DNA from 4 places in the Mesorhizobium sp. M0340 genome. Region 2 is predicted to be linked to each of the others. Evidence: predicted binding sites of a transcription regulator. Region 2 holds the regulator's gene; each other region holds the start of a gene.
The links. Region 2 encodes PhoB, which activates phosphate uptake and scavenging genes when phosphate is short. Its sites were predicted from a motif close to TGTCATNNANCTGTCAT; they were not measured.
Positions count from the first base shown of each region.

Region 1: a site for PhoB is predicted at 2,901-2,917, ahead of phnC (phosphonate ABC transporter ATP-binding protein). Genes of this name have one in related genera too.
Region 3: a site for PhoB is predicted at 2,215-2,231, ahead of NKI79_RS27460 (LTA synthase family protein). Genes of this name have one in related genera too.
Region 4: a site for PhoB is predicted at 3,214-3,230, ahead of ugpB (sn-glycerol-3-phosphate ABC transporter substrate-binding protein UgpB). Genes of this name have one in related genera too.

Region 1 covers NZ_JAMYRR010000002.1:12,777-20,377, reverse strand. Annotated here, with positions in the region: gene phnK (phosphonate C-P lyase system protein PhnK) at 1-267, shown strand, start outside; gene phnL (phosphonate C-P lyase system protein PhnL) at 270-977, shown strand; gene NKI79_RS02780 (DapH/DapD/GlmU-related protein) at 974-1,591, shown strand; partial or broken gene NKI79_RS02775 (DUF1868 domain-containing protein) at 2,144-2,853, shown strand; gene phnC (phosphonate ABC transporter ATP-binding protein) at 2,999-3,847, shown strand; gene phnD (phosphonate ABC transporter substrate-binding protein) at 3,936-4,844, shown strand; gene phnE (phosphonate ABC transporter, permease protein PhnE) at 4,898-5,854, shown strand; gene phnE (phosphonate ABC transporter, permease protein PhnE) at 5,922-7,289, shown strand; gene NKI79_RS02750 (sugar phosphate isomerase/epimerase family protein) at 7,317-7,601, opposite strand, start outside.
Region 2 covers NZ_JAMYRR010000019.1:53,003-60,603, forward strand. Annotated here, with positions in the region: gene pstC (phosphate ABC transporter permease subunit PstC) at 1-517, shown strand, start outside; gene pstA (phosphate ABC transporter permease PstA) at 521-1,372, shown strand; gene pstB (phosphate ABC transporter ATP-binding protein PstB) at 1,369-2,172, shown strand; gene phoU (phosphate signaling complex protein PhoU) at 2,205-2,912, shown strand; gene phoB (phosphate regulon transcriptional regulator PhoB) at 2,929-3,618, shown strand; gene NKI79_RS24230 (ROK family protein) at 3,628-4,872, opposite strand; gene xylF (D-xylose ABC transporter substrate-binding protein) at 5,157-6,197, shown strand; gene NKI79_RS24240 (sugar ABC transporter permease) at 6,340-7,601, shown strand, end outside.
Region 3 covers NZ_JAMYRR010000026.1:34,789-42,389, forward strand. Annotated here, with positions in the region: gene NKI79_RS27445 (acyl carrier protein) at 1-73, opposite strand, end outside; gene fabG (3-oxoacyl-[acyl-carrier-protein] reductase) at 261-998, opposite strand; gene fabD (ACP S-malonyltransferase) at 1,059-2,024, opposite strand; gene NKI79_RS27460 (LTA synthase family protein) at 2,272-4,197, shown strand; gene rpsF (30S ribosomal protein S6) at 4,741-5,232, shown strand; gene rpsR (30S ribosomal protein S18) at 5,232-5,480, shown strand; gene rplI (50S ribosomal protein L9) at 5,695-6,279, shown strand; gene NKI79_RS27480 (cyclopropane fatty acid synthase) at 6,433-7,601, shown strand, end outside.
Region 4 covers NZ_JAMYRR010000022.1:40,050-47,650, reverse strand. Annotated here, with positions in the region: gene tlpA (thiol:disulfide interchange protein TlpA) at 1-564, shown strand, start outside; gene NKI79_RS25720 (bifunctional diguanylate cyclase/phosphodiesterase) at 567-2,999, opposite strand; gene ugpB (sn-glycerol-3-phosphate ABC transporter substrate-binding protein UgpB) at 3,293-4,603, shown strand; gene ugpA (sn-glycerol-3-phosphate ABC transporter permease UgpA) at 4,685-5,569, shown strand; gene ugpE (sn-glycerol-3-phosphate ABC transporter permease UgpE) at 5,578-6,426, shown strand; gene ugpC (sn-glycerol-3-phosphate ABC transporter ATP-binding protein UgpC) at 6,434-7,501, shown strand; gene NKI79_RS25695 (ABC transporter ATP-binding protein) at 7,524-7,601, opposite strand, start outside.

The DNA.
Region 1 (7,601 bases), on a different contig from region 2:
CGGCTGGTGTTCATGGACGAGCCGACCGGCGGCCTCGACGTCTCGGTGCAGGCGCGCCTGCTCGATCTGTTGCGCGGCCTGGTCACCGATCTCGGCCTGGCGGCCATCGTCGTCACCCACGATCTCGCCGTGGCGCGGCTGTTGTCGCAGCGCATGATGGTGATGAAGGACGGCCGCGTCGTCGAAAGCGGCCTCACCGACCGCGTCCTCGACGATCCGCGCGCGCCCTACACCCAGCTTCTCGTTTCTTCCATTCTGCAGGTGTGACTATGGCAACCCCGCTCGTTGTCTCCGACGTCGCCAAGAGCTTCACCATGCATCTGCGCGACGGCATCAAATTGCCGGTCGTCGCCGGCGTCTCGTTCGCGATCAGGGCCGGCGAATGCGCCGTGCTCGGCGGCCCGTCCGGCGCCGGCAAGAGCTCGATCCTGAAAATGCTCTACGGCAATTATGCCGCCGATGAAGGCCAGATCATCGTCCAGCACGAGGGCGGGCTCATCGATCTCGCAACTGCCAGCCCGCGCACCGTGCTTGCCGTGCGCCGGCTTACCATCGGCTATGTCAGCCAGTTCCTGCGCACCGTGCCGCGTGTCTCGGCGCTCGATGTCGTCGCCGAGCCGCTGGTCGAGCGCGGCGAGGAGCGTGAGGTCGCGCGCGGCAAGGCACGTGCCTTGCTGGCGCAGCTGAACCTGCCGGAAAAACTCTGGGCGCTGCCGCCGGCGACGTTCTCCGGCGGCGAACAGCAGCGCGTCAACATCGCGCGCGGCTTCATCACCGAGCATCCGATCCTGCTGCTAGACGAGCCGACCGCCTCGCTCGACGCAAGGAACCGCGACGTGGTGATTTCCCTGATCGCCGCCAAGAAGGCCTCGGGCGTCGCCTTGCTCGGCATCTTCCACGACCACGACGTGCGCGAGGCGGTGGCCGACCGTATCATCGACGTGACCGCCTTCGCCGCCGGAAAAATCGCCGCATGACGAGGAAACTGTCGGAGGCGCCGCTGATCCACGAGACGGCGGAAGTAGAGAACTCAACGCTTGGCCGCTGGACCGAAGTCGCCGAGCGCTGCCGGGTTTCGGAAAGTGCGTTGGGCGACTATTCCTACATGATGCAGGACTGCGGCGTCTGGTGCGCGACGATCGGCAAATTCGCCAACATCGCCGCCAATGTGCGCATCAACGCCACCAACCATCCGACCTGGCGGCCGACGCTGCACCATTTCACCTATCGCGCCTCCGACTATTGGGACGACGCCGAGCACGAGAGCGAATTCTTCGCCCAGCGCCGCGCCAAACGCGTCACCATCGGCCACGACACCTGGCTCGGCCATGGCTCGACCATCCTGCCCGGTGTTACTGTTGGCGATGGAGCGGCAGTCGGCGCCGGCGCAGTGGTGTCGAAGGACGTCGCGCCCTACACCATCGTCGCCGGCGTACCGGCCAAGCCGATCCGCGAACGCTTCGACCGCCGCACCGCGGAGCGCTACCAGGCGCTCGCCTGGTGGGATTGGGATCACGCCCGGCTGCGCGCCGCGCTCGACGATTTTCGGGAACTGTCGGCCAATCAGTTTTTGGAGAAGCATGGGGGTTGACGTCCCGAATAAGTCAGCCGCTCAGGCAAATGTCCAAAATAATAGAAAGAAATCCTAACGTGATAAGAATAGCACCACCAGTCTGATTTAACCTGATAAGTTCTATAATTTTTTTGTCATAACCAATATCTACAAGCGATTTGGTTTTTTCCTCAATCTTATTTGCAAAATTTATCGTAACTAGCGCAATTAAAAAAATGAGAATCATTATAATAATGGCCGCGTCGCGCCCATTTCCATAATTGTACAAGTATCCCGGTATTGGATGGTTCAAGCTACCAACCCGATATACGGACATCAAAACCAGGGCCACTGTGAAACTTATCGCAGCGACTACCCCTGCAGCATACAGCCGCAACCACTGGCGCCAACGTAGCAATTAGGAAGCCTCTCTTTGATACGAGTTTGAATCTTTATTTCAATCTTGATGATGTGCAAACCCCGGCAGAATCGCTTGGCGAGTCCTGCCTTTGATATTCTACTTCTTGGCACGGTTTTGATGTCCCTGACACATCGTCGGGGCAGAACGCGGCCTTTCCTCTGGAGATCGCAATGCCTGTTTCAGTCAAACCTTCGCTCGCCGGATACTTTGCCGGCTCGAACCTGACCCCTCCGCTGCATCTCGGCAGGCGCTACGACACCTCTGGCAATTTCCTGACCGAGCCCGGCAACACGGTCGTCTGCCATCTCGTCGACGGCTCGCCGTCCGAGGCAGTGGTGGTCGAAGTGCGTGAGCGGATGCGCGCCATGCCCCATACCGACCGGCTGGCCTTCACGCCGGTCTCCAGCCTGCACATGACGCTGTTCCAGGGCATCATCGAATATCGGCGCCGGCTTCCCTATTGGCCTGAGGATGCGCCCCTCGACACCAGCATCGACGACATGACCCGCCTCTATCAGGAACGCCTGAACGGCTTCGAAGGCCGCGGCGCCTTCAAGATCAGGGTTGTCGATGTCGTGCCGACGGGCTTGACCGTTGCCGGCGCAACCGATGAGGACGTGCGTATCCTGCGCGCATGGCGCGATGCCTTGTCGGCGCCCTTCGGATATCGGCATCCCGACCACGACAGCTACACGTTCCACATAACCTTCGCCTATCAGATCCGCCGTCTCGACGATGAAAGGATAACGCAATGGCAACAACTATTCGATGATTGCCTCTCGCTGCCGTCCGTCAGACTCCAGTGATCGAGCTGCTGCCTCCGGCATTTTGCAGCTTCAAGGACATGAAGCATTTCGAGGAGCTTCTTGTCCTGGGCTGATCCAAAGGCGCGCGGATGAATTCCCCGGGCGAGGCGTACCTGTGGGCAGTAACAAAACTGACATCGTTCCGACACCGCAGGTTCATGCGGCTGCGCTAGCGAGGGTTAACAGACCTTCAATTGCGATTGGACTGGAGCCTGCACCATGTCAGCTACGCTCGAAATCCGCGGCGTCACCCGCCGGTTCGGCAAGAACACCGCCGTCAGCAATGTCGACATCGCGATCCCGCACGGTCAGATGGTCGGCATCATCGGCCGTTCCGGCGCCGGCAAATCGACGCTTCTACGCATGATCAACCGCCTCATCGATCCCAGCCAGGGATCCATCCTGTTCGACGGCGTCGAAGTCTCCGGGTTGCGCGGCTCGCCGCTCCGGCGATGGCAGCGCGACTGCGCCATGATCTTCCAGCAGTTCAATCTGGTGCCGCGCCTGGACGTGCTGACCAATGTGCTGCTCGGCCGGCTCAACCACCGCTCGACGCTGTCCAACCTGTTCGGCATGTTCTCGCGCAGTGAATGCGCCGAGGCTGTTGCGGCCCTTGAGCGTCTCGACATCGCCCGCACCGTACTGCAGCCCGCCGGCACGCTTTCCGGCGGCCAGCAGCAGCGCGTTGCTATTGCGCGTGCCATGATGCAGCAGCCGAAGGTGCTGTTGGCGGACGAGCCGATCGCCTCGCTCGATCCGCTCAACGCCAAGGTGGTGATGGATTCGCTGCAGGACATCAATTTGCGCGAAGGCATCACCGTCATCACAAATCTGCATACGCTTGATACGGCCCGCAACTATTGCAGCCGTATCATCGGCATGGCCGCCGGCAAGGTTGTCTTCGACGGCCCGCCCGAAGACCTCAACCGCGAGGCCGTGCGCATGGTCTACGGCGCCGACAGCAATGGCGGCGAAATCTCCGAGGCCATCACCTCGACCAGCGTCGCCATCAAACAGAAAATCGCTGCATCCGCCGGACCGCTCGAGCCCGTATTCCCTGGCTACTGAGAACGGCCTGATCGCCCGCCCGCGTCAAAGGCACTCGTCAAAAGTTCGAACGCTCCGGCGCGAAGCCGGAACCAACAGGAGAGAGATAATGTTCAGGAAGATGGTTTTTGGCGCGGTTTCATTGCTCGCCATCGCAACAAGTGCCGCTCACGCCCAGGATATCAAGGAATTCCGCATCGGCATCCTTGGTGGTGAAAATGAAGCGGACCGGCTGCGCAACTTTCAGTGCCTCGCCGATCACCTGAAGTCCGAATTCGGCTTCGAGAAGGTCTCGCTGTTCCCGGCCGCCGACTATGACGGCGTAATCCAGGGCCTGCTCGGCGGCACCCTCGATTTCGCCGAGCTTGGCGCGTCAGGCTATGCCAGCGTCTACCTCAAGGATCCGAACGCCGTGACCCCGATCCTCACCACCCAGCAGACCGACGGCGCGACCGGCTATTATTCGATCGGCCTGGCGCTGAAGTCGTCCGGCATCACCGACATCAAGTCGGCAAAGGGCAAGAAGCTCGGCTATGCCGACCCGGATTCGACCTCCGGCTATCTGATCCCGCTGACCCAGATTCCGAAGGACACCGGCGCCTCGAACGAAACCTTCTTCGCCTCGACCCAGTTCAATGGCGGCCACGAGAACAACCTCCTCGCCGTTCGCGACGGCAAGGTCGATGTTGCGGTTGACGACTCCTCGGGCATTGGCGACTTCAAGAATGGCTACACCTCCGGCACCTTCCACAAGGAAGTCGCCAAGGGCGCCGTCGACCCCAACGATTTCGTCGAAGTCTGGCGCTCCGGCCTGATCCCGAACGGCCCGCTGGTCGTGCGCACCGCGCTCGGTGGCGATATGAGCGCCAAGCTCGCCAACTTCTTCACCAGCCTGCCGGCCAAGGACAAGCCCTGCTTCGAGGCCATCGAAGGCGGCGATTTCACTGGCTACGTTCCTGTGAAGCCGGACTTCTACAGCGTCATCGTCGAAGCCCGCAAAGCCGCGATCGGCGGCTGAATGCAGTTGCAAAGGGCGGCCTTATCAGCGCCGCCCTTTTTGCATGCCCGATCATGACCATCTCAGCCACGATCCGTTCAGACGCGACCCGGCGGACAGCCGACTCCTGGCGACGGCAGACGTCCTTGCGCCGGTTCTACACGGCGCTCGGCATCGGTTTGCTGCTTATCGCCATGTGCACAGCCATGTGGTTTGCCGACGAGGCCAATGCCGGACATTTCTTCGATCGGCTGCCGCACATACTGGATTTCCTTAGCTGGCTTGTTCCCAAAGACTGGAACGACGTCTGGCGGGCGCTGTTCGACATCGCATCGCCGCACGACAAGGGCAGCCAGGAGTTCAACTTCCCGCTTGGCCGCGTTTATCTCTGGGGCGGTTTTTACCTACCCGAATATTTCGAGCTGATGCTCACCACGCTCAACGTGGCGCTGGTTTCCACTTTCATCGGCTTCGTCTTTGCGGTGCCGTTCTCGTTCATCGCCGCGCGCAATTTGACACCCAGTCCGGTGCTCAGGCTCGTCGTCAAGCGCTTCATGGAACTGCTTCGCGCCTTCCCCGAGATCGTCATTGCCGGCCTGTTCGCAGCCATCCTCTCGACTGGCCCGGTCGCGGCCATCATCGCCATCGGCCTGCATTCGATCGGCGCCCTCGGTAAGCTCTTTTACGAGATCAACGAAAACATCGACATGCGCGCCGAAGAAGGCCTGCGCGCGGTCGGCGCCAACTGGTTCGAGCGCGTGCGCTTCGCCGGCCTGCCGCAGGTGCTGCCCAATTTCATGTCCTATGCGCTGCTCAGGATCGAGATCAATGTCCGTATCTCGACCATCATCGGCGCGGTCGGCGGAGGCGGCATCGGCGAGGAGCTGAAGCTCTCCATCTCACGCGGCTTTGGCGCCAAGACGCTGGCACTGGTGCTGCTGTTGTTCACCACCATCTTCCTCGTCGACCAGTTCTCCGCCTGGCTTCGTCGCAAGCTCGTCGGCGAGCAGGCCTTCATGATGGGCGCCTGACCATGATCCCAAAAAGTGGATTCCGGTTTTTGGAAAAGATCTTGGCAAATCAACAAGAAGACTGCCCATGACCGCGATGACCGCCGATGAGATGCAGGCGATAGAGGAGCGCTTTCCCCAAGTGTTCCGACGGCCCTTGTACAAACGCTTCGGCCCGCTGGTGCTGTTCGCCGGCATCCTGCTCTACCTCGTCTATGCCTTGTGGTTCTTCAGCCTGCCGCAAGTGCTGAGGCAATCGCACTGGGAGCGCCTGCCGCTCTTCCTGACGCAATGGATCAGCTACGATCTGCAGCCGGAATTCCGTCTCGATCAGCCTCAGATCACCCCCAAATACCCGCGTTTTTCTGCACTTGGCGAAGACCCGCATCCCGATTGGGTCATCACCAATGCCAACGGCTCCTACACCGTTCTGATCGACGGCCGAGCCAAATCCGTCACCTTCGACAAGGCCGAGGCAACGCTTGTCGCCAATGGCCAGGCGGTGCCGGTGTCGTTGACCAGCGGCAAGCCGGTGATAACCGGCCCGGTGCCGGACTGGATCACCGCGCATGACGATGAAATCGTCGCCCGGATGGGCTTTGCCGGCGAGGTTCGCATAACCGTCGATCGCGTCAAGGTCCGCAAGCGCTTTCTCGGCTGGGCGAATTTCGTCTTCGACACACGCTCGCCCTTCTTCGGCAAGTCGCCCGGCGAGGTGGTCTCGTTGCTGATGTCCGGACCCCAGCTCAAGCCGGGCACATCGAACATTGCGCTGGCCGCGGACAATATCTGGAACAACGCCCAATGGCAGCATGGCGACGTCTGGACGAAGCTGTTCCAGACCATCGTCATGGCGTTTCTCGGCACCTTGCTCGGCGGCATCGTCGCCTTCCCGCTCGCCTTTTTCGCCGCCCGCAACATCACCCCGAGCGGCCTCCTCAGCCAGGTGCTCAAGCGGTTCTTCGATTTCATGCGTTCGGTCGACATGCTGATCTGGGCGCTGTTCTTCACCCGCGCCTTCGGCCCGGGCCCGCTGGCCGGCAGCGCCGCGATTTTCTTCACCGAGATCGGCACGCTCGGCAAAGTCTATTCGGAAGGCCTCGAGAACATCGACGACAAGCCCCGCGAGGGCATCCAGTCGACCGGCGCCAACGGCTTGCTGGTGCAGCGCTATGGCGTGCTGCCGGAAGTGATCCCGGTCTTCATCAGCCAGACGCTCTACCAGTGGGAATCCAACACCAGGGGCGCGACGATCATCGGCGCCGTCGGTGCTGGTGGCATCGGCCTGAAGCTTTGGGAAGCGATGCGCACCAACTCCAACTGGGCCAATGTCTTCTACATGGTGCTCTTGGTCCTGCTCGTCGTTTTCATCTTCGACAACATTTCCAATTTCCTGCGCCGCCGGCTGAGCAGGACGATCCACGACTACAACAGGATCCAGGCTGAGCAGGGGTGACGGGTGCGGCATCGGGCTGGCCGATCATTATGCAGCTTTCCTCCACCCGTTCTTAATGTGCCTGTAGCCGTCGCGGTAGACAGCTTCCGGGCCTTCGGAAAAGTCGCGCCACACCTTGGTGGCCGCGGCCAAGTCCTTCAGCGAACGCCCGAACGCCTCGATCGTCAGCCAATCGTCGTAGCCGCTCTTGCGGATGGCGGAGAAAGTCTCCTTCCAGGGAATATGGCCACGGCCCGGCACCCCGCGATCGTTCTCCGAAATGTGGATATGGACGATGTTGTTGCGGTTGCGCGTATAGGCGCCAATCGGGTC
Region 2 (7,601 bases):
CATCATCAGCATCTTCCACGGCGTGCCGGGACTATCCAGCCTTTTCGCCGGCCCTCCTTACGGCATCGGCCTTCTGACCTCGGCGCTGATCCTCGCCATCATGGTGTTGCCCTTCATCACCTCGATCACCAAGGACGTTTTCGATACGGTGCCGGCGGTGCTGAAGGAATCGGCCTACGGCATCGGTTGCACCACCTGGGAGGTGACCCGGCGCGTGGTCATTCCCTATACCCGCATCGGCATCATGGGCGGCGTTATGCTTGGCCTCGGCCGGGCACTCGGCGAAACCATGGCGGTGACTTTCGTCATCGGCAACGCGCATCGCATCAGTGCCTCCCTGTTCGCACCGGGCACGACGATCTCGGCGACCATCGCCAATGAATTTACCGAGGCCGACGGCGACCTCTACACCTCCTCGCTGGTCGCGCTCGGCCTGATCCTGTTCGTCATCACCTTCCTGATCCTTGCCGCCGCCCGCTATATGCTGATGCGGATCGACGCCCGTACGGGAGCCTGACCGATGTCGACATCCTCATCGCTCCACAGCCGCCGCAAAGCCAGGAATTCGGTGATGATGGCGCTTTGCGTCGTCGCCGCCGGCATCGGGCTTGCCTGGCTGGCGCTCATCCTCGGTGCGTTGGTCTATAAGGGCACAGCCGGGCTTTCGTTCGCGGTCTTCACCGAGATGACGCCGCCGCCAGGCGAGGCCGGCGGCCTGCTCAATGCCATCGCGGGCAGCCTGCTGATGACGATCATCGCCGTTGTCGTCGGCACGCCGATCGGCGTGCTGGCGGGAACCTACATGGCCGAGTATGGACGTTTTTCGCGCATCACCACCGTCGTCCGCTTCATCAACGACATCCTGTTGTCGGCGCCGTCGATCATCATCGGCTTGTTCGTCTACGAATTGATGGTGCGGCCAATGGGACATTTCTCGGCCATTGCCGGCGCCGTGGCGCTTGCCATCCTGGTCATTCCGGTGGTCGTGCGCACCACTGAAGACATGCTCAACCTGGTGCCGAACGCGTTGCGTGAAGCCGGTGCCGCGATCGGCGCGCCACGCTGGGTGGTGATCCGTTCGGTCGCCTACCGCGCCGCATTGTCCGGCATCGTCACCGGCATATTGCTGGCGATAGCACGCATTTCCGGCGAGACGGCGCCGCTGCTCTTCACCGCGCTCAACAACCAGTTCTGGAGCAGCAATATCAACGCGCCGATGGCCAGCCTGCCGGTGACCATCTTCCAGTTCGCTCTCAGCCCTTACGAGGAATGGCAGCAATTGGCGTGGACCGGCGCACTCATAATCACCCTGACGGTTCTGGGCTTGAGCATCCTCGCCCGCAGCCTTACCGGACGCAGAGAGGACAGATGACACAGATGTTGTCCCCGGACATGACGATGACCGAAACGGCCACCGAGAAGACGAAGATCGAGGTCAAGAACCTCAACTTCTACTACGGCCAGAGCAAGGCGCTGAAGGACATCAGCCTGTCGCTGCCCGAGCGCAGCGTCACAGCCTTCATCGGCCCTTCGGGTTGCGGGAAATCGACGCTGCTGCGCGTCTTCAACCGCATCTACGAGCTCTACCCGAAACAGACCGCCGAGGGCCAGGTGCTGCTCGACGGCAAGAACATTCTCGACCGGTCGCAGGATCTCAACCTCCTCAGGACAAAGATCGGCATGGTGTTCCAGAAGCCGACGCCGTTCCCGATGTCGATCTACGAGAACATAGCATTCGGCGTCAGGCTCTACGAGAATCTCGGCAAGTCCGAGATGGACGGCCGCGTCGAGCAAGCGTTGAAGCGGGCCGCGCTGTGGAGCGAGGTCAAGGACAAGCTAAACGCCAGCGGGTTGAGCCTGTCCGGTGGCCAGCAGCAGCGGCTCTGCATCGCGCGCACCGTGGCAGTGAAGCCGGAAGTCATTCTGCTCGACGAACCGGCTTCGGCCCTCGACCCGCTGTCGACGGCCAAGATCGAGGAACTGATCGACGAGCTGCAAGCCGACTACACGATCGTCATCGTCACCCACAACATGCAGCAAGCGGCGCGCGTGTCGCGCCAGACCGCCTTCATGTATCTGGGTGAACTGGTCGAGTTCGACCGGACCGAGAAGATATTCACGTCGCCCCGCGAGAAGCGCACGCAGGACTACATCACCGGCCGCTTCGGCTGAGCCGTTCCGATCATGCATATGAGGACAGGACCATGGGCGAACACACAGTCGCTTCTTTCGACGAGGATCTCGAGCAGATCAGCAAGCTGATCCGCGACATGGCCGACCTCGCCGGTTCGATGGTCGGCGGGGCGACCAAGGCCCTGTTGAATTCCGACAACGTGCTGGCGCAACGCGTCGTCTCCGACGACGCCATCATGGATGCGCGTCAACGCGAACTGGACGATCGCGCCATCACCCTGATCGCCAAGCGCCAGCCAATGGCTCACGATCTGCGCCATGTCGTCGGAGCGATCCGCATGGCCGGCGACCTCGAACGCATCGGCGACCTTGCCAAGAACATCGCCAAGCGTGTGAGCGCGGTCGGCCTCAGCGTCACGCCGCGCGACCTATCGCATTCCATCGATGCGATGGCGCAGCTAGTGCTCATCCAGGTGCAGGGCGTCATCGAGGAATATGCTGCAGGCGATGCGGCCGCGTTGGCCAAGCTGCGCGCCGCCGACGAGCGCATCGACGTCAAATACACGTCGGTGTTCCGCGAGCTGTTGACCTACATGATGGAAGATCCGCGCAACATCACCGCTTGCACGCATCTGCTGTTCTGCGCCAAGAATCTCGAGCGGATCGGCGACCATGTCACCAACATCGCCGAAAATGCGTACTATGTGCTGACCGGCGAGCAATTGCCGGTCAATCGTCCGAAGCAGGACGAAACGACAATGCCTGCACCGGTGACATGATGGGGGTGCCCAGCCGATGATCGCACCACGCATAATGGTGGTGGAGGACGAGGAGCCGTTGGGCGTGCTGCTCCGCTACAATCTCGAATCCGAAGGCTACCAGGTCGAGGTGGTGACACGCGGCGACGAAGCCGAGATCCGTTTGCAGGAAAATGTGCCCGACCTTCTGGTGCTCGACTGGATGATACCGGCGGTTTCCGGCATCGAGCTCTGCCGCAGGTTGCGCGTGCGCCCCGAAACCGAGCGGCTGCCGATCATCATGCTGACCGCGCGCGGCGAGGAGAGCGACCGGGTGCGCGGTCTTTCGACCGGCGCCGACGACTATCTGGTCAAACCGTTTTCGACACCGGAATTCATGGCCAGGGTCAAGGCGCTGCTGCGGCGCGCCAAGCCGGAAGTGCTGTCCAGCGTGCTGAAGGTCGGCGACATCGTGCTCGATCGCGAATCGCACCGGGTTTATCGCAAGAAGAGCGAGATCCGGCTCGGGCCGACCGAATTCCGGCTGCTCGAGTTCATGATGCGGCATCCGGGCCGCGTCTTCTCGCGTAGCCAGTTGCTCGATAATGTCTGGGGCGAGACGATCTATATCGACGAACGCACCGTCGACGTGCATGTCGGGCGGCTGCGCAAAGCCGTCAATAACGGCCGCATGCCGGATGTCATCCGCACCATCCGCGGCGCCGGCTATGCGATCAGGGAAGATTGACCCGCCTGGTCAGGCGACGTTCCTTCTGACGCCGGGCCTCATTTGCGCGCCCGGCGCGAAAATCTCCTGGTCGACGAAGCTTAACGCCCGCATCGCGCAGCCTTCGCGGATCAGCGGCAATTCGTTTGGCTCGGTGTCGAAGGAGATCGAGCCCGAATGCTGGCCACCGGCGGTCTGGGCGATGGCCTTGCGCAAGGCCGGCTCGATCAGATCGAAGGCAGCGGCACTGGCGCCGACCATCGCGACCGGTGCTGGATCGATCAGCGCGAACAGCGAGCCGAGACCGAAACCCAGCGCTTCGCCGGCCTTGCGGTAGGCCTCGCGTTCCGGCCCATCCTTCTCGCGCGCGCGGGCCGCCAGAGCGCGCATGTCGGCGTCGCTGACGTCGGCGATAGGTTCGCTGTCTTCGCTCATCTGCCTGGCGTTGCGCCAGATGGCATAGTTGCCGGCATAGGCTTCGACGCAGCCGCGCCGCCCGCAACGGCAGAGCGCTCCGCCCGGACGATGGATCATGTGGCCAAATTCGCCGCCCGAGGAATGCGTCCCGGTGAACAGTTCGCCCTTCAGCACAAGCCCCATACCGATGCCATGCGAAAGCAGGATGGCGATGAAGTCGTCGCGATAGCGATCCGGATCGCGCCAGCGCAAAGCCACCGCCATCATATTGCAGTCGTTCTCCACCGTGGCCGGGATACCGAATTCGTCCTCCAGCATGTCGGCAAAGGCGATGTCGGTCTGCGGCGTGATCGGCGACCACAGCATGGCGCGTGCAGGGGAGTCGGTAATGCCCTGAATCGCCAGGGCGATGCGGGCGACACTGCGGACGTCAAGGTCTGGGTCCTCAAGCCGGCGCCGGACGATGGCCCTGCATTCGCGGATCAGTTCGTCGCGCGGCATGGTCAGCGTGTCCAGCCGGCGCTGTTCCTCGGCGACCACCTGTCCCGCATAGTCGATAATGGCGGCCGACAGGAAATTCAGCGACAACACCACGGTCAGCACCGCCGCCGCTTCCGGGTTGAGGGCGAGGCCGACCTGCGGACGACCGCGTTTCAACGAAACGGGCTCACTTGCCTTGCTCTCGGCGAGGATGCCTTCCCGTATCAGGTCGGAGGAGATCGCCGATATGGTTGAATGACTGAGGCCGGTGGTGGCTGCGATCTCCGTACGCGATGGCTGGCCGGCCCGGCGCACCGCCGAGATCACCATCGCCCGGTTGCGCCGGCGCAAATCGTCGTGGCGGATTCCGACCGACATCGTTTTGCTTTCCTCCCGGTTGCCGCGGCCGCTCATGAACCGGAAGCCGTCGGTAATGTCCGACAAATAGTGTCAGATGCGGCAAATAGTGTCAGATGCAGGTGGCGCTGTCATCGTTTATTCCGACGCTCGAAAAAACTCGCAGAGTCATCAAAATCCATCACAATCGATGTTGACAGCAGCCGGAGATCGGGCCAGTATTTTTTCGAGGCTCGAAAAAATTAGAGCTTCCAAGCTGGTCGTTGAGCAATTGGTCACGCCGTACGCGGCGCAGGGAGGATATGATGAAGAGATTCACGACCGCCATTCTGGCGGGTGTCGCCATGACGCTGGCGCTGGCGTCGGTGGCGCAGGCGAAAGACAAGGTCATCGGCGTTTCCTGGTCGAACTTCCAGGAAGAGCGCTGGAAGACCGACGAGGCCGCAATGAAGGCGGCCATCGAGGCCGCCGGCGACAAGTATATTTCCGCCGACGCACAGTCCAACCCCGGCAAGCAGCTCACCGACGTCGAGAGCCTGATCTCGCAGGGTGCCAATGCGCTGATCATCCTCGCACAGGATGCCTCGGCCATCGGGCCGGCCGTGCAGAAGGCACTGGACGAAGGCATCCCGGTCGTCGGCTATGACCGGCTGATCGAGAACAAGGACGTGTTCTATCTGACCTTCGACAACAAGGAAGTCGGCCGCATGCAGGCCCGCGAAGTCTTCAAGGTGAAGCCGGAAGGCAATTACGTCTTCATCAAGGGTTCGGGTTCCGATCCGAATGCCGATTTCCTGTTTGCCGGTTCGATGGAGGTGCTGAAGGAGGCCATCGACAGCGGCAAGATCAAGAATGTCGGCGAGGCCTATACGGACGGCTGGCTGCCGGCCAACGCTCAGAAGAACATGGAACAGTTCCTGACCGCCAACGACAACAAGGTCGATGCCGTGGTCGCGGCCAATGACGGCACCGCCGGTGGCGTCGTCGCCGCGCTGACGGCGCAAGGGCTGGCCGGATCGGTTCCGGTCTCGGGCCAGGACGGCGACCACGCCGCACTGAACCGCATCGCGCTTGGCACACAGACCGTGTCGGTGTGGAAGGACGCGCGCGAGCTCGGTAAGAACGCCGCCGAGATCGCCTCGCAGCTTGCCGACGGCAAGCAGATGACCGACATTGCCGGCGTGAAGGATTTCACCACGCCCGGCGGCAACACGGTCAAGTCGCTGTTCCTGACTCCGGTGGCCATCACCAAGGATAACCTCAACGTCGTCATCGACGCCGGTTGGATCAAGAAAGAAGAGGTCTGCGCCGGCGTGGCGGCTGGCACTGTTGCGGTCTGCAACTGAGCCGACGTTTCCGAGAAGTCCGAACGCCGCGGCCGCTCGCCGCGGCGTTTTTTCAAAAAGAATTGTTTTTCCGCTTCCGGCGGATAACTTCTAGGCTGCTTCCGGCATCCGCGGCAGACGGCAACCCGGCGGGAGAAACATGATGACCGACACGACTTCCAACACGCCGGTCGACAGCACGGCAGACCGGGCGCGGGAATCCGAGCTCGGCATCGTTGCCCGGTTTCTCAAGGCAACCGAGATCGACACCCGCATGCTCGGCATGGTCGGCGCGCTGTTGGTCATCTGGATCGGCCTGCATGTCGTTTCCAGCGTACGGCTCGGCGTCAATCCGTTCGACTTCGACAGCCGGACCTTCCTGACGCCACGCAATCTCTGGAACCTCTCGGTGCAGACTTCCGCCGTGGCCATAATGGCCGCCGGAATGGTGCTGGTTATCGTCATGCGCAATATCGACCTGTCGGTCGGTTCCGCCGAAGGCCTGATTGGCGTAGTCATGGGCTTTGCGCAGGTGCATTTCCTGGTGCGAATGATCGGTCTGCAACTCGGCAACCCCTGGATCTGGATCCTGGCGCTGGCCATTGGCCTGGCGCTCGGCCTTCTTATCGGAGCGTTCCAGGGATACATCATCGCTTATCTCGAGGTGCCGGCCTTCATCGTGACGCTGGGCGGCCTTCTGGTCTGGCGGGGTGCCGCATGGTGGGTCGCCAGCGGTCAGACGATTGCGCCGCTTGATGCCACGTTCCAGCTGATGGGCGGTGGGCCGGCGGGTTCGATCGGCGCGCGATGGAGCTGGATCGTCGGAATTATCGCGTGCCTGGCGGTTGTGTTCATGCTGCTCAACGGGCGGGTGCAGCGCAAGCGGTTCCGCTTTCCGTTGCGCCCGATCTGGGCCGAGACGTTCCTCGGTGTCCTCACCTGCGCTGTGATCATGGGGGCCATATGGCTCGCCAATTCCTATCCTTGGCCGGTCGGCATCGTGAACAGATACGCGGCGGCCAACAATATAAACGTTCCCGAAGGCGGGCTGTTCATCGCCCATGGCATCGCCATACCCGTGCTGATGGCTGTGGCGGTCGGGCTGATCATGACCTTCATCACCAAGCGTACCCGTTTTGGCCGCTATGTCTTCGCTATCGGCGGCAATCCGGAAGCCGCCAACCTTGCCGGTATCAACACGCGGTGGGTGACCATGAAGGTGTTCATGATCATGGGCGTGCTGGCGACGATCGCCGCGGCGATCTCGTCAGCCAGGCAGAACTCGTCGACCAATGCGCTGGGCACGCTAGACGAACTGCTGGTCATCGCCGCCGCGGTCATCGGCGGCACGTCACTTGCAGGCGGCTCCGGCACGGTGCTCGGCGCCATGCTCGGCGCCCTTTTGATGCAGTCGCTGCAATCCGG
Region 3 (7,601 bases), on a different contig from region 2:
CCGTCACCTTGTCGGCATCGACGCCAAGGTGCTCGATGACGATCTTCTTGACGCGCTCTGCGGTGTCACTCATTTGGGCATCCTCGTCTTTTGGTTGTCTGTCTTCGTTAGCGGGCAGAATGCCGCTAATCAAGCTGAAAGATGGTCCTGCCGGAAACGCAGCGGAACAGGACCGGTTTTTGCCCGAACCGCCGGGTTGCGGGCGGCATTACACGAAAAATCCCGTGCATCCAAGACGGAATGAAGCGTTTTCCCAAGTGTTAGATCATTGCCATGCCGCCATTGACATGAATGGTCTGGCCGGTGACGTAGGCTGCCTCGTTGGAAGCGAGGTAGGCGACGGCAGAGGCGACTTCGGCGCCCGTGCCCATGCGCCGGGTCGGGATCGCCGCCATGATCGCCTCTTTCTGCTTGTCGTTGAGCTTGGCGGTCATCGCCGATTCGATGAAGCCCGGGGCGACGCAGTTGACGGTGATATTGCGGGTGGCGATCTCCTGCGCCAGCGATTTGGTAAAGCCGATCATACCGGCTTTGGAGGCGCAGTAATTGGTCTGGCCGGGATTGCCGGTGACGCCAACCACTGAAGTGATGTTGATGATGCGGCCATGGCGGCGCCGCATCATCGGATGGGTAAGCTCACGGGTCAGCCGGAACACGGCGGTCAGGTTGACCTCGAGCACGCTATCCCAGTCGGCGTCAGCCATGCGCACGAACAACCCGTCCTTGGTGATGCCGGCATTGTTGACGAGGATGTCGACGCCTTCGAGGTCGGCCTCCGCCTTCTGGCCGAGCGCCTTGACGTCGTCGCGGTTGGAAAGATTGGCCGGGAAAAGCTTGACCCGGTCGCCCAGTTCGGCAGCCAGCGCCTCCAATTTCTCGATACGTGTGCCATGCAGGCCGACGATGGCGCCCTGGCCGTGCAGCACGCGGGCGATCGCCTCGCCGATACCTCCCGATGCGCCGGTGACGAGCGCCTTGCGGCCGGTCAATTCGAACATTCTTGCCTCCTGATCTGAGCGAACACCCTTTGCATGGAGCGGGGTCAAATCGCCAGTTGATTATGCAAGCGCCGCCAGCGCCGCCTCGACATCCGCCGCGGATCCGATGGCAGTGGTGGCAATATCGCGGTTGATGCGGCGGGCCAGCCCCGACAGCACCTTGCCGGCGCCCACTTCGTAAAGCGTCGCAACGCCGTTGCTGCCGAACCACTCCACCGTTTCGCGCCAGCGCACGCGCCCGACCACCTGTTCGACGAGGCGGCGCGCAATCTCGTCGGGATCGCTCGTCGGGGCCACCGTAACGTTGGAGACCAGCGGCACGGCGGGCGCACTCTTAGTCACGGCGGCCAGCGCCTCCCGCATGATCTCGGCCGCAGGCTTCATCAATGCCGAATGGAAGGGCGCCGAAACCTGCAGCATCAGCGCCCGCTTGGCGCCCTTCTCCGTGCATAGCTTCGCCGCCAGTTCGACCGCCGGCCTGGCGCCGGAGATCACCAGCTGGCCGCCGCCATTGTCGTTGGCGATCTGGCACACCAAGGCTTGCGCGGGATCTTTGGCGGTGCCTTGGGCGGCCTCTGCGCAAGCGGCCTCGACGTCGGCCTGTTCCAGCCCGATGATCGCCGCCATGGCGCCCTCGCCGGCCGGTACAGCCGCCTGCATGGCATTGCCGCGGATACGCAACAGCCGGGCGGCGTCGGCGACCGAAACGAAACCAGCGGCCGCAAGTGCCGAATATTCACCGAGCGAATGGCCGGCGACATAGGTGACCTTGCCGTTCAGGGAGAAGCCGCGCGCCTCCAGCGCCCGGACTGCGGCAAGTGACACCGCCATCAGTGCCGGCTGGGCATTGGCGGTCAGCGTCAGCGTCTCTTCCGGGCCTTCCCAGATCAGCTGCGATAGTTTTTCACCGAGCGCGTCGTCGACTTCCTCGAAGATCCGCCGCGATTCCACAAAAGTATCGGCGAGGTCCTTGCCCATGCCGACGGCCTGGCTGCCCTGCCCCGGAAAGGTGAATGCGATGGCCATCGTCGGCTCCCAGCTGCTGGTTCTCGCTGCCTGTGACGCAAGGCGTGCGCCCAAGTCAAGTCCAACCTTGACCGCTCAGCGTCGGCCGAGTGCCTGTTTCGGCAGGCTTTTTGGCGATCACTCATGATGAAAACCGCTCACGATTTGTTTGCTGGCTCTTCTTATTTCCGCCGCAGGCGCTAGGCTTTGCGTGACAGTTCGATGACAATCGAGTGACGCCTTTGTTGCGGGCCGGGGAACTATTGAAGTGGCAAAGACCAAGCAGAGCGCAGCCGAGGCGGCGCCACAGTTTCTTGAAGGCGATCCGTCGACTGGCTATCTGCCGGCGCGCAGATGGCCTGTCATCCGCTATGGCCTTATCAGCTTGCTGGCTGCGGCCATCCTGGTGTTTGCCATCGAACTGATCGTGCGCGGCAACTTTGCCGGCACCATTGATTTCTTTCTGCAGCCTTTCAAACCCGGCTGGACCACGATCATCATTTTTGCGCTGATCCTCATCGGCCTCGACGCCGTGCTCGGCCGCAGCCATCAAAGCCTGATGATCGTCGCGCCGCTGACATTGTCGCTGGCGTTCGTCGGCCACCAGAAGTCGCTCTATCTCGGCGATCCGCTCTATCCGACCGATTTCCTCTATTCCCGGCAGATCGTGGCACTGATGCCGCTCCTGGTCCGCGACCGCCCGGGAACCGCCATTGCCCTGGCGATCGGCATCGTCGGCGGGCTGTCGCTGCTCGTCTATGGCTGGCGGTTATGGCGCCGCCGCGTTCCGGCGCTCAGCCACAAGGGCCGCCTTGCCCGGCTGACGCTGACGGTGCCGCTGATCGCTTTCTTCGTCTCCATCATGGACTATGCCACTTTCTCGTGGACGCGCGACCGGCTGCAGATCATCCCGATTATGTGGGACCAGAAGGAAAACTATGCCTCGAACGGTTTTGCGCTCGCCTTCGCGCTGAACGTCCCGATGGCGCATGTCTCGGCGCCGCCCGGCTATTCCGACAAGGCGATCGAAGCGATCGGCAAACCGCAGGTGACCGCCTCGGTACCTGCCGAGAAGCCCGACATCATCGTCGTGATGAGCGAATCCTTCTGGGATCCGACCAAGCTGCCCGGCGTCACCATCACACCCGACCCTATCCCCAATGTGCGGGCACTGCGCACGGGCTACATGTTCTCGCCCGAGTTCGGCGGCATGACGGCCAACATCGAGTTCGAGGCCCTGACCGGCTTTTCCAACGCCTTCCTGCCGGCGGGCAGCATTCCCTACCAGCAATATGTGCGGACACCGACCCCCTCGCTGGCGACCTTCCTGAAAAGTCAGGGCTACCGGGCACGCGCCATCCATCCCGGCACCAACTGGTTCTGGAATCGGGGGGCCGTCTATGCCGATTTCGGCTTCAACGACTTCAAGTCCGAGGAGACGTTGCCGCCCATGCAGAAACGCGGACCGCTCGCGTCGGACGCAGCGATGACCGACGAGATCATCCGCGAAGCCGATACCAGCGCCGAGCCGGTCTTCTTTTTCGCCGTCAGCCTGCAGAACCACGGGCCGTATGAGCCGTATCGCTATAACAATCCGACCCACAAGGTGCAGGCGCCGATCAGCCAATGGGCACGTGAATCGCTGTTGAGCTACGCCGAAGGCTCTTCCGATGCGGACCGCGGCCTCGAACGGCTGATCGAATGGGCGAAGAAACGCGAGCGGCCGACCGTCATCGCATTCTTCGGCGATCACCTGCCGCCGCTTGGGCCGGTCTACGTCGAGACCGGTTTCCTGAAGGACAATGTCGCGCCGCGCAAGGAGGCGGCCGACCAGATGCTGCAGCACCACCAGACACCATTGATCGTCTGGTCGAACCGCAGCGGCCCGGCCGAGGATCTGGGCGCCGTCAGCCCGGCCTTCCTGCCCTACCATATCCTGAAAACGGCCGGCATCAGCCATCCATATTACACCGGCTTCCTCGGCCAGTTGCGAGAGCGCTACCGCGTCATCGACCGTAATTTGCTGTTGGCACCGGAAGGCGACGCCATCCCCGATTGGTCGCGTCAGAAAGAGATCGATCCGGCAATCCGCGACTTCCGTCTGCTGCAATACGACATGATGTTCGGCAAGCGCCATGCGGCGCCCGATTTCTTCCCCGAAACCACAGGCAAAGTGGCTGCACACACGAGCTGAGGCAGCTGAAGTTGCAGCGTGATGCGCGAACTCCGATCGTGCCGTCGAGAGACGGGAATTGTTGCAGCTGATTGCCGACTGCGTAGAGCTGTTCGATTTGTTGGCGTTACCTCGATCGTCTCCCGCGATTATACGAACAGGGCATCCGGTTTGTTTTGTCAGGCGAAATGCCGGAAAACATCCTTGGGTCCGGGCAGGAAATCCATAAGACCTTGCGAATGAGGCCAGCAGCCCGATAAAACCGGACAACTCGCGTGCAACTCATCTGCTTACGACACGTCGGCCGTTTGCCCTTGCCTTGCGGCCAAATTCCTGTATAGACGCCCGCAATCTGCCGGTCCTTGCTGGGGGCTGAACGGAGGGCCGGAGGTTTTTCGAAACCTTCGTGTGAAGCCGGAAGCGCTTCCGCCTCCCGTGTCTCCGCTCTCGACCGTCTCGTCATGCTCCTTTCTTCCCCGCCTTCGCAAGGATTGCGGGTCAGAGAAGTTGCAGAGGCTTTTGCCGCAGGGAACCGGGAGAGAAACGAAGAAAGGCACGAACACTATGGCTCTATACGAACATGTGTTTCTTGCTCGGCAGGACCTCTCGCAGCAGCAGGTCGATGCGCTTGTCGAACAGTACAAGGGCGTCATCACCGCGAATGGCGGGTCCGTCGGCCGGGTCGAGAACTGGGGACTGAAGTCCCTCACCTACCGGGTGAACAAGAACCGGAAGGCATATTATACACTCATGGACATCACCTGCCCGCCGGCCGCGCTCAACGAAATGGAGCGCCAGATGGGTCTGTCCGAGGACGTACTGCGTTTCCTGACCATCAAGGTCGATGCGCATGAGGAAGGTCCGTCGGCAATGATGCAGAAGCGCGAAGAGCGGTCGGAACGCGGCGGCTTCGGCGACCGCGACCGTGGCCCGCGCTCATTCGGCGACCGCGATCGCGGTGACCGCGGTGATCGTCCGCCGCGCAGCTTCGGCGATGGCGGTGCCGATCGTGGCCCGCGCCGTCCGCGCGAAGGCTTTGAAGGAGCGGCAGAATAATGGTCGACATCAATCAGATCCCAACCCGGCGCCCCTTCCACCGCCGCCGCAAGACTTGCCCGTTCTCCGGCGCCAACGCGCCGAAGATCGACTACAAGGACGTGCGGCTTCTGCAGCGCTACATCTCCGAGCGCGGCAAGATCGTGCCATCGCGCATCACCGCCGTCAGCCAGAAGAAGCAGCGCGAACTCGCCAAGGCGATCAAGCGTGCCCGCTTCCTCGGCCTGCTGCCCTACGTGGTCCGATAAATCTACGCGGGCGGTTCGCCGCCCGCTTTTTGTCGCCGGCCACGACGGGCGTAGCCGGATCGAACACCAAATCCCGGGTTGGATTTCGACAAGAGATCCTAACTGCCGCGACAGGCAGGACAGCGACACAGGCGGCGACGCCCCAGCTTCCTGACCTGTTCCAGACAACTCGGCGCCGATCCTGAGGATAGCGCCCAAGCGAAGGAACAAAACCATGGAAGTCATTCTTCTCGAACGCGTTTCCCGCCTCGGCCAGATGGGCGACACCGTCAAGGTCAAGGACGGATTCGCCCGCAATTTCCTGTTGCCGCAGGGCAAGGCGCTGCGCGCCAACGAAGCTAACAAGAAGAAGTTCGAGGGACAGCGGGCGCAACTGGAAGCCCGCAACCTGGAGCGCAAGTCCGAGGCCGCGCAGATTGCAGAAAAGCTCGACGGCAAGAGCTTCATCGCCGTGCGCTCGGCCGGCGAGACCGGTCAGCTTTATGGTTCGGTCTCGACACGCGACATCGCCGAGCTGGTGACCGCGGAAGGTTTTTCGGTCAACCGCAACCAGATCCTGCTCAACCAGCCGATCAAGACCATTGGCGTCACCAATGTGGCGATCGCGCTGCATCCGGAGGTCGAGGTTACCATCACGCTCAACATTGCCCGCACGGCCGACGAAGCCGAGCGCCAGGCCAAGGGCGAAACGCTGACAACCGCCGAAGCCATCTACGGCGAGGACATCAACGATAATGCGCGACCGGAAAACTTCTTCGATCCGAATGCGGAGTTCGAGGGCGGCGAAGACAACGGCTGATCGTCATTCGTCGGCATTCGCCGGCTAATCGCTATTCTGGACCAATGCCCGGGCCTCGTACCCGGGCATTTTTATGCCAAATGGAACTTTTCGAACCCCTATATCTTGATGCAGAATAAGACAGCCTGTCTGACCGAGAGGGGACATTTGGTCATGAATATTCTGCTGAAACGCATTCTCGACCGCCTGGTCCGCACAGGCAATCTCAAGGTGACAGGGCCGCAAGGCTCGATGGTGACTTTCGGTGACGGCAGCGGCGAGCCGGTGCACATGCATATCAAGACAAGGCATGCCGAGCGCGCCATCACGTTCGATCCGATGCTGGCGGTGCCGGAAGCCTACATGGACGGTGAACTCGACATTCTCGAGGGCGGCGTGCTGGGGGTGATGCGCATTGCGTTCCAGAACATGGGCAGCGGCGGCATCGATGCCACCTGGTCGAAAGCGATCGAAGGTCTGCGCCACGCCTTCCGGCGCCTGCAGCAGATCAACACGGCGTCGCGGGCGCGCCGCAACGTGCAGCGCCATTACGATCTGTCGGGCGACCTCTACCGCCTCTTCCTCGATGAGGACATGCAATATTCCTGCGCTTATTTCGAGCAGCCGGATATGACCCTCGACGAGGCACAAGCGGCCAAGAAGCGCCATATTGCCGCCAAGCTCAGGCTGAGGGCCGGCCAGACGGTGCTCGATATCGGCTCCGGCTGGGGTGGGCTTGGGCTTTATCTCGCCAAGGCGTTCGACGTCGACGTACAGGGCGTGACGCTGTCGACCGAGCAGCACGGCGTCGCCACCGACCGCGCCCATGCGCAAGGCCTGCAAAACCGGGTTCATTTCGACATCAAGGACTATCGCGAACTCAATGAACGTTTCGATCGCATCGTCTCGGTCGGCATGTTCGAGCATGTCGGCGTCAATCATTTCCGCACCTTCTTCGACAAGTCGGCGACGCTGCTGAAGCCGGACGGCGTCATGCTGCTGCATACGATCGGCCGCTCCGGCGTGCCGTGGGCGACCAGCGCCTTCATCCGCAAATACATCTTCCCGGGCGGCTATATTCCGTCGCTCTCCGAAGTGATGCCGGCCATCGAAAAATCGGGGCTCGTCGTCACCGACATCGAGGTTCTGCGGCTGCATTATGCCGAGACGCTGAAGCATTGGGGCGAACGCTTCGCGGCCAACCGCGACAAGGCCAAGGCGATTTATGACGAGCGCTTCTGCCGTATGTGGGAGTTCTATCTTGCCGCCTCGGAAGCTGCGTTCCGCTGGCAGGATCTGGTGATCTTCCAGATCCAGATTGCCAAGAAGAACGACACGCTGCC
Region 4 (7,601 bases), on a different contig from region 2:
GCGCCCGCGCAAGTGGCCGCCGGCGGCAAGGACGACGCCGCCTGCGTCGCCAAGACCGACCGTGCCAAGAAGATCGCCGCCGCTGCTACCGGCCAGGTTGCCGCGCTTTTGCCGGCGGATCCGCCGCAATCCTTGAAAAGCCTTGCCTTCAACGGCCCCGACGGCAAGCCGACGACGATAGCCGATCATGCCGGCAAGACGGTGCTGCTCAATCTGTGGGCGACATGGTGTGCGCCTTGCCGCGCCGAAATGCCGGCGCTCGATGCGCTGCAGAAGGAGATGGGCAGCGATGCGTTTCAGGTTGTTGCCGTCAACGTCGATGCCGGCGACGATGCCAAACCGAAGAAATTCCTGGAGGACACCGGTGTCAAGTCGCTCGGCTACTATCGCGATGCCACGATGGCGCTGTTCAACGACGTCAAGACGCGCGGCCTGGCGCTAGGTCTGCCCGTCACCATGCTGATCGATGGGCAAGGCTGCCTCATCGCCCATATGAACGGCCCGGCCGAATGGTCGGGGCCGGATGCCAAGCGTCTGGTCGAGGCGGCGCTTCAGCCGGGATAGGCTCAGACCGTGCGCAGGCGCGGCTTGAGCACGGCAATGCTTGCGCCGCGTCGGCTGGCTGTGCGGATTGCCGGAGCAGCCACGCCCGTCAGTTCGCCGAACGTCTCGATCGGAGCCGGTTTGCCGAGGTAATAGCCTTGCCCGATCTCGCAAGCCTCGGCGTCCAGGAACTGCAATTCACCGGGCGTCTCGATGCCTTCCGCAAGGACCGGTAGGCCGAGACCGCGTCCAAGCCCCAGCACGGCGCGGACGATCGCCGCGAACTGGGCGTTCTTGTCGACCGATTTGATGAACGACCCGTCGATCTTGATCTTGTCGAAGGGAAAGGCACTAAGGTTGGACAGCGAAGAGTAGCCGGTGCCAAAATCGTCCATCGCTACATGCACGCCAAGCGCCTTGACCTGCCTCAAGGCTGCCAGCGCGCGGGGCATATCCTTCACCAGGGCTGTTTCGGTGATCTCCAGTTCCAGCCTGCCGGGTGCCAGGCCTGACCTCGCCAGTGCGTCATGCACCTTGCGGCTGAAGTTCGGATTGTGAAGCTGCACGGCGGAGACGTTGACAGCGACCATCAGCGGATTTGTCCAGCGAGCAGCATCGTTACAAGCCGTCGTCAGCACCCAGTCGCCGATCTGGGCGATCGCGCCACTGTCCTCGGCCACGGGGATGAAAACAGCCGGAGAAATATCGCCCCGCTCAGGGTGCTGCCACCGGACCAGGGCTTCGAAGCCGATCATCCTGCCGCCGCGGATTTCCTTCTGAGGCTGGTAGACGAGGTGGAACTCCTTGCGGGCGATGGCCTGGCGCAATTCATGCTCCATCACGCGCTTGTCGCGGGCCGCAGTGCCCATGGCTATCTCGAAAAACCGGTAAGTGTCCCTGCCTTCGGTTTTGGCGCGATGGAGTGCCGTGTCGGCATGGCTGATCAGGCCGGCCTGGTCTTCGGCATCCAGCGGAAAGAAGGCGATGCCGATGCTGGCCGAGACGAGGCCGGAGCCGACCGAAACCCTGTTTTCCTCGCGGATCGCCGCCAACAAGTCCTCGGCTATCCGGCCTGCGGCCAGGGGGTCGGGGAGGTTCGGAGCTATGATGGCAAATTCGTCACCGCCGAGACGCGCGAGCATCTGTCCGTTGCGCGGGATGCCGGAGATGCAGTGCGCGAGCTTCTGCAGCATCGCGTCACCGGCGCTGTGGCCGTAGAGGTCGTTGACTTGCTTGAACCGGTCGAGGTTAAGCAGCAGGAGCGCCAGATATCCATCCTTGCCGCCACGATCCATCGAGGCGAATTCTGCTTCCAGCCGGGAAGAAAAGCTCCGCCGATTGGCAAGCCCGGTAAGCGGATCGAAATGCGCGAGGCGGAGGATCTCTTCTTCTGCCTTCTTGCGCTCACGGATGTCGCGAACGGCAAGCACCGTATGAGGCCTGCCGCAGTAGGTGATCTTCCTGGCGATCAGCTCGACAGGAATTCTCGCGCCGTCGCTGCCCCTTAATTTCGCTTCCTGCGCCTGTTCGCCGAAGCCGGACATAGCGGCTGCGCTCTGTCCGTCGAAAAGCTCGCCGAGTTGCATCGTGTTCAGGGTGGCTGTCGCTGTTCCGGTCAGCTTCGCCATACTGTCATTGGCGCTGACGATGCGGGTGCCATCGCAAACGATCAGACCTTCCACCGCCGCATTGGCGAGATCGTGCATGCGCTCGGCCTCGAGCTTCTGGCGGCGAAAGCGCAGATCGATCCACAGCGCGGCACCTGACAGCACAAGGATTACAAGGCTGGCGACCGCTGCGGCAAAGGCCTGGGAAATGGGCTCGACGGAATGTTCGGATATTTCAATCGAGGAATCCGGAATGATCGACACCGCGGCCATCGCGATGAAATGCAAGCTGCAAATGGCCAGCGTCAAAAGCGCGGCGCCGCCGAGAGTCGCGAGTGCTGACGGGCGGCGCAAGACGACCAGGAGCGCCAGTGCCGCAAGGGTCACGCCGGCCAGAAGCGATATCGCGACAAGGAGCAGGTTCCATACGACCCGGCCTTCGACCTCGAAAGCCGCCATGCCGATGTAGTGCATCGTCGCGATGGCGCCGCCCAGAATGGCACCACCGACGAGGAAATGGTCGATGCCGCGGCGCAAGGTGGCGACCCACATCCCAAGCGCGGTCAGGATGACGGCGGCGGCAAGCGAAAAGGCGGATAATCCCGGATTGTATGCGTTCGGTATTCCCGGCGTAAACGCGGTCATGGCGATGAAATGCGTCGCCCATATGCCGAACCCGGTCGAGGCCGCGGCGATCATCAGCCAGACAAGCCGGTTTCGCTCGGTCGATCGGCCGACATGCTTAAGGAGATTAACCGCAGAGAAACAAGAAATTCCACAGACGAGTGCGGCGAGCGCAACCAGTCTCAGGTCGTGCTGATTTACGATACAATTATAGACCGTCAGCATCCTGGTTCACTCGGTCAAAACTAACAGGGGAGGTGTGACGGATTAGCTCTTGGAGATTTTAACGAATAGTTAACCCGTAGGCCATGAGGCGGGTCTTTTCGGGGGAAAACCGATGCCGCTGCGCCGAAAAAGGCGGTGATGTCGTTTCTGACGCCCGGTTTCGGTAGCGAGTGCACTTTAGGAAGGAATGGTGTTCATTGATTGGCAACAAAACCGTTGTCCGATTGTCATCAGCGCCACATATTGGCTTTGCGGAGGTGCCCCTTTCGCCAATGACAAACGGGAGATGAAACATGAAGTTCTTCGGCTTTGCGGCCGGTATCGCCGCCACCGTGACCCTGCTTTCCACCACCTCCGCCTTCGCCGTCACGCAGATCAGCTGGTGGCACGCCATGACCGGCGCTAACGCCGAGGTCGTCGCCAAGATCTCCAAGGATTTCAACGCCAGCCAGAGCGAATATGAGCTCGTTCCGGTGTTCAAGGGCACCTATCCGGAGACGCTGAATGCCGGCATCGCTGCCTTTCGTGCCGGGCAAGCGCCCGATATCCTCCAGGTGTTCGACGTCGGCACCGGCGTGATGATGGCGGCCGAGGGTGCGATAAAGCCGGTGGCCGATGTGATGACCGGCGCCGGGATGACTTTCGACAAGAGCCAGTATCTGCCCGGCATCGTCGGCTATTATTCCAAGCCGGACGGCACCATGCTGTCCTTCCCCTACAACTCCTCCTCGCCGATCCTCTACTACAACAAGGACATCTTCCAGAAGGCAGGCCTCGACGTGAACAATCCGCCCAAGACCTGGAACGAGGTTTGGGAAGCCGCCAAGAAGATCAAAACGAGCGGCGCCGCCTCTTGCGGCTATACCTCGACCTGGCTGACCTGGATCCATCTGGAGAATTTCGCGGCGTGGAATGACGTGCCTTGGGCCACCCAGCAGAACGGCCTGGCCGGCGGCGACGTCGAACTCAAGATCAATGCGCCGATTTTCGTCAACCACTTCCAGGCGCTCGCCGACCTGGCCAAGGACGGCACGTTCAAATATGGCGGACGCACCTCCGAAGCCAAGCAGATCTTCCTCGCCGGCGAATGCGGCATCTTCACTGAATCGTCGGGCGGCCTCGGCGATATCGTCAAGTCCGGCATGAATTATGGCATCGGCCAGCTTCCCTACGACAGTGACGCCAAGGGTGCCCCGCAGAACACGACGCCGGGCGGTGCCAGCCTGTGGGTGTTCGGCAACAAGTCGGACGAGGAATACAAGGGCGTTGCCGCCTTCTTTGCCTATCTGTCCAAGACTGATGTGCAGGAATACCTGCACCAGAAGTCGGGATACCTGCCTGTGACGCTCGCCGCGTACGAGGCGACCAAGAAATCAGGCTTCTATGAAAAGAACCCCGGCCGCGAGACACCCATCCTGCAGATGATCGGCAAGTCGCCGACCGACAATTCGAAGGGCGTGCGCCTGCCGAATCTGCCGCAGGTGCGCGATATCCAGAACGAGGAGCTGGAGAAGATGCTGGCCGGCCAGCAAACCGCCCAGCAGGCCCTCGACAATGCGGTCGCGCGCGGCAACGCCGCAATCAAGGAAGCCCTGGACAACTAACGAGATCGTCTCGGTCAGTCGGTTGGAATATCGCCCACGCGAGCGCGCGTGGGCGATGCCTGGATAGCGAGGGAAATCAGCCTGTCTCCACGCGTCGTCTTTCCCAACAAGATCCTGCCCTACCTGCTGGTGGCGCCACAGCTCGCCATAACCCTGGTTTTCTTCTACTGGCCGGCCGGTCAGGCGCTTTACCAGTCGATGCTCAGGCAAGACCCGTTCGGGCTGAAGAGCAGGTTCGTCTGGTTTGCCAATTTCCGGAAGGTGCTGGCCGATCCGGCCTACCTCAACTCGATCAAGGTTACGGTGGTGTTCTCGCTTGCGACCGCGATCGTTGCCATGGTTGTGGCCCTGCTGCTCGCGGTCATGGCCGAGAAGGCCGTGCGCGGCAAAGGCCTCTACCGCACACTGTTGATATGGCCTTATGCCGTGGCGCCGGCGATTGCCGGCATGCTGTGGCTGTTTCTGTTCAACCCTTCGATAGGCTCGTTGGCCTATTTGCTGAGAAGCCTCGGCATCGCATGGGACCCACTGCTCAACGGCACCCACGCCATGATCCTGCTGGTGTCGGCGGCTGCCTGGAAGCAGATCAGCTACAATTTCCTGTTCTTCGTCGCCGGCCTGCAGGCGGTGCCGAAAACGCTGATCGAAGCGGCGGCCATGGACGGCGCCGGCGAAACCAAGCGCTTCTGGACCATCGTCTTCCCGCTGCTTGCTCCGACAACCTTTTTCCTGCTGGTCGTCAACACCGTCTATGCCCTGTTCGACACGTTCGGCATCGTTCATGCCGTCACCGGCGGCGGGCCGGGCAAGACGACCGAGACGGTGGTCTACAAGGTCTACAATGACGGCTTTGTCAATCTGATCCTGGGCGACTCGGCGGCGCAGTCGGTCATCCTGATGGCCATCGTCATCGCGCTCACAGCGATCCAGTTCCGCTATGTGGAACGCAAAGTCCACTACGGCTGAGGGCAGCGATGATCGGCCAGTCCCCGCTCCGCACCTTCATCGCCCATGCCGTGCTCATCCTCGGCATATTGATCGTGGCTTTTCCGATCTACTACACTTTCGTGGCCTCGACGCACACGCTGCAAACGATCCTCAGGCCGCCGCTGCCGCTCTTGCCGGGCAGCCAGCTATGGAACAATTACAGCGAGGCACTGTTCGGCGGCATCGGCCGTATCGGCGGGGTCAGCGTCGGCAGGCTGCTCCTCAACACCACGATCATGGCGCTCGGCGTTGCGGTCGGAAAGATCTTCATCTCGATCCTGTCGGCCTACGCGATCGTGTTCTTTCGCTTTCCGCTGCGCATGACCTTCTTCTGGCTGATCTTCATCACCTTGATGCTTCCAGTCGAGGTGCGCATCCTGCCGACCTACAAGGTGATGGTCGATCTCGGCATGATCGACACCTATGCCGGCCTGATCGTCCCGCTGATCGCCTCAGCCACCGCAACGCTGCTGTTTCGCCAGTTCTTCATGACCATACCGGGCGAATTGGTCGAGGCGGCGCGTGTCGACGGTGCCGGGCCATGGCGCTTCTTCTTTGATATCCTCCTGCCGCTGTCGCGGACAAACATCGCCGCGCTGTTCGTGATCCTCTTCATCTATGGCTGGACGCAGTATCTTTGGCCGCTGCTCGTCACCAACAGCAACGACATGAACACCATCGTCATCGCGCTGAGAAAGATGGTTTCCTTCGCCGATGCCGACACCCAATGGCACCTCGTGATGGTCACGGCAATGCTGGCTATCGTGCCGCCGATTCTCGTCGTGGTGATGATGCAACGCTGGTTCGTGCGTGGCCTGGTCGAATCCGAAAAGTGAGACTCTGATGGCGACCGTCGATCTGAAGGACGTGAAGAAGGTCTATCCCAGCGGCGTCGAAGCCGTGAAGGGCGTCTCAATCGCCATTCCCGACAAGGAGCTTTGCGTGCTGGTCGGCCCGTCAGGTTGCGGCAAGTCCACGCTGCTGAGGATGATCGCCGGGTTGGAGACCATTTCGGCCGGTACAGTCGCCATCGACGGCAAGGTGGTCAACGCCATCGGCCCGACCGAGCGCGACATCGCCATGGTGTTCCAGAATTACGCGCTCTACCCACATATGAAGGTCTATGACAACATGGCCTATGGCCTGCGCAACCGCGGCACGCCGAAGGACGAGATCGACAGCAGGGTACGCTCGACGGCCAAGGTGCTGGAGCTTTCGGCGCTGCTCGACCGGCGCCCGCGCGAGCTTTCAGGCGGTCAGCGCCAGCGCGTCGCCATGGGTCGCGCCATCGTGCGCAACCCGAAGGTCTTCCTGTTCGACGAACCACTGTCCAACCTCGATGCGAAATTGCGCGGGCAGATGCGCATCGAGATCAAGAATCTGCAGCGCTCGCTTGGCGTCACCTCGGTTTATGTCACGCACGACCAGCTTGAGGCGATGACGCTGGCCGACATCCTCGTCGTCATGAACGCCGGACTGGTCGAGCAGACCGGCGCTCCGCTTGATGTGTACGAGAAACCGGCTTCGACCTTCGTCGCTTCGTTCATAGGCGCACCGCCGATGAATCTGCTGGCGCTCACAGGGGCCTCCCCAAGCTCGGTATTGGCCGACGGTACGGTGATTGGCTTGGCGCCTCGACAGGGCAAGGTGGTGACACTGGGCTTTCGTCCGGAGGACGCCGATATCACCTTCGCGGCAGAGGCGCCGGCCGGCGCGCTCGCGCTGCCTGCGACAGTGGAAGCGGTCGAACCGGTCGGTGCCGAAAGCTTCCTCCATTGCGTGGCAGCCGGCAGCCGCATCGTGGTGCGCGTCTCAGGCCGCGCCAGCGCCAAGCCAGGCGACCAATTGCGCGTCGTGGCCAGGTCCGAAAAGCTGCATTGGTTCGATCAAGCGGGCAAACGGGTCGATTGAAATCGGCCTTGCGCAAAACCGTTCAGGCAAACACATGCGCCTTGCCCGACACGGTCAGCCGCACGATCTCGCCGACCGCCGGCGCGTCCATGCCCGGCTT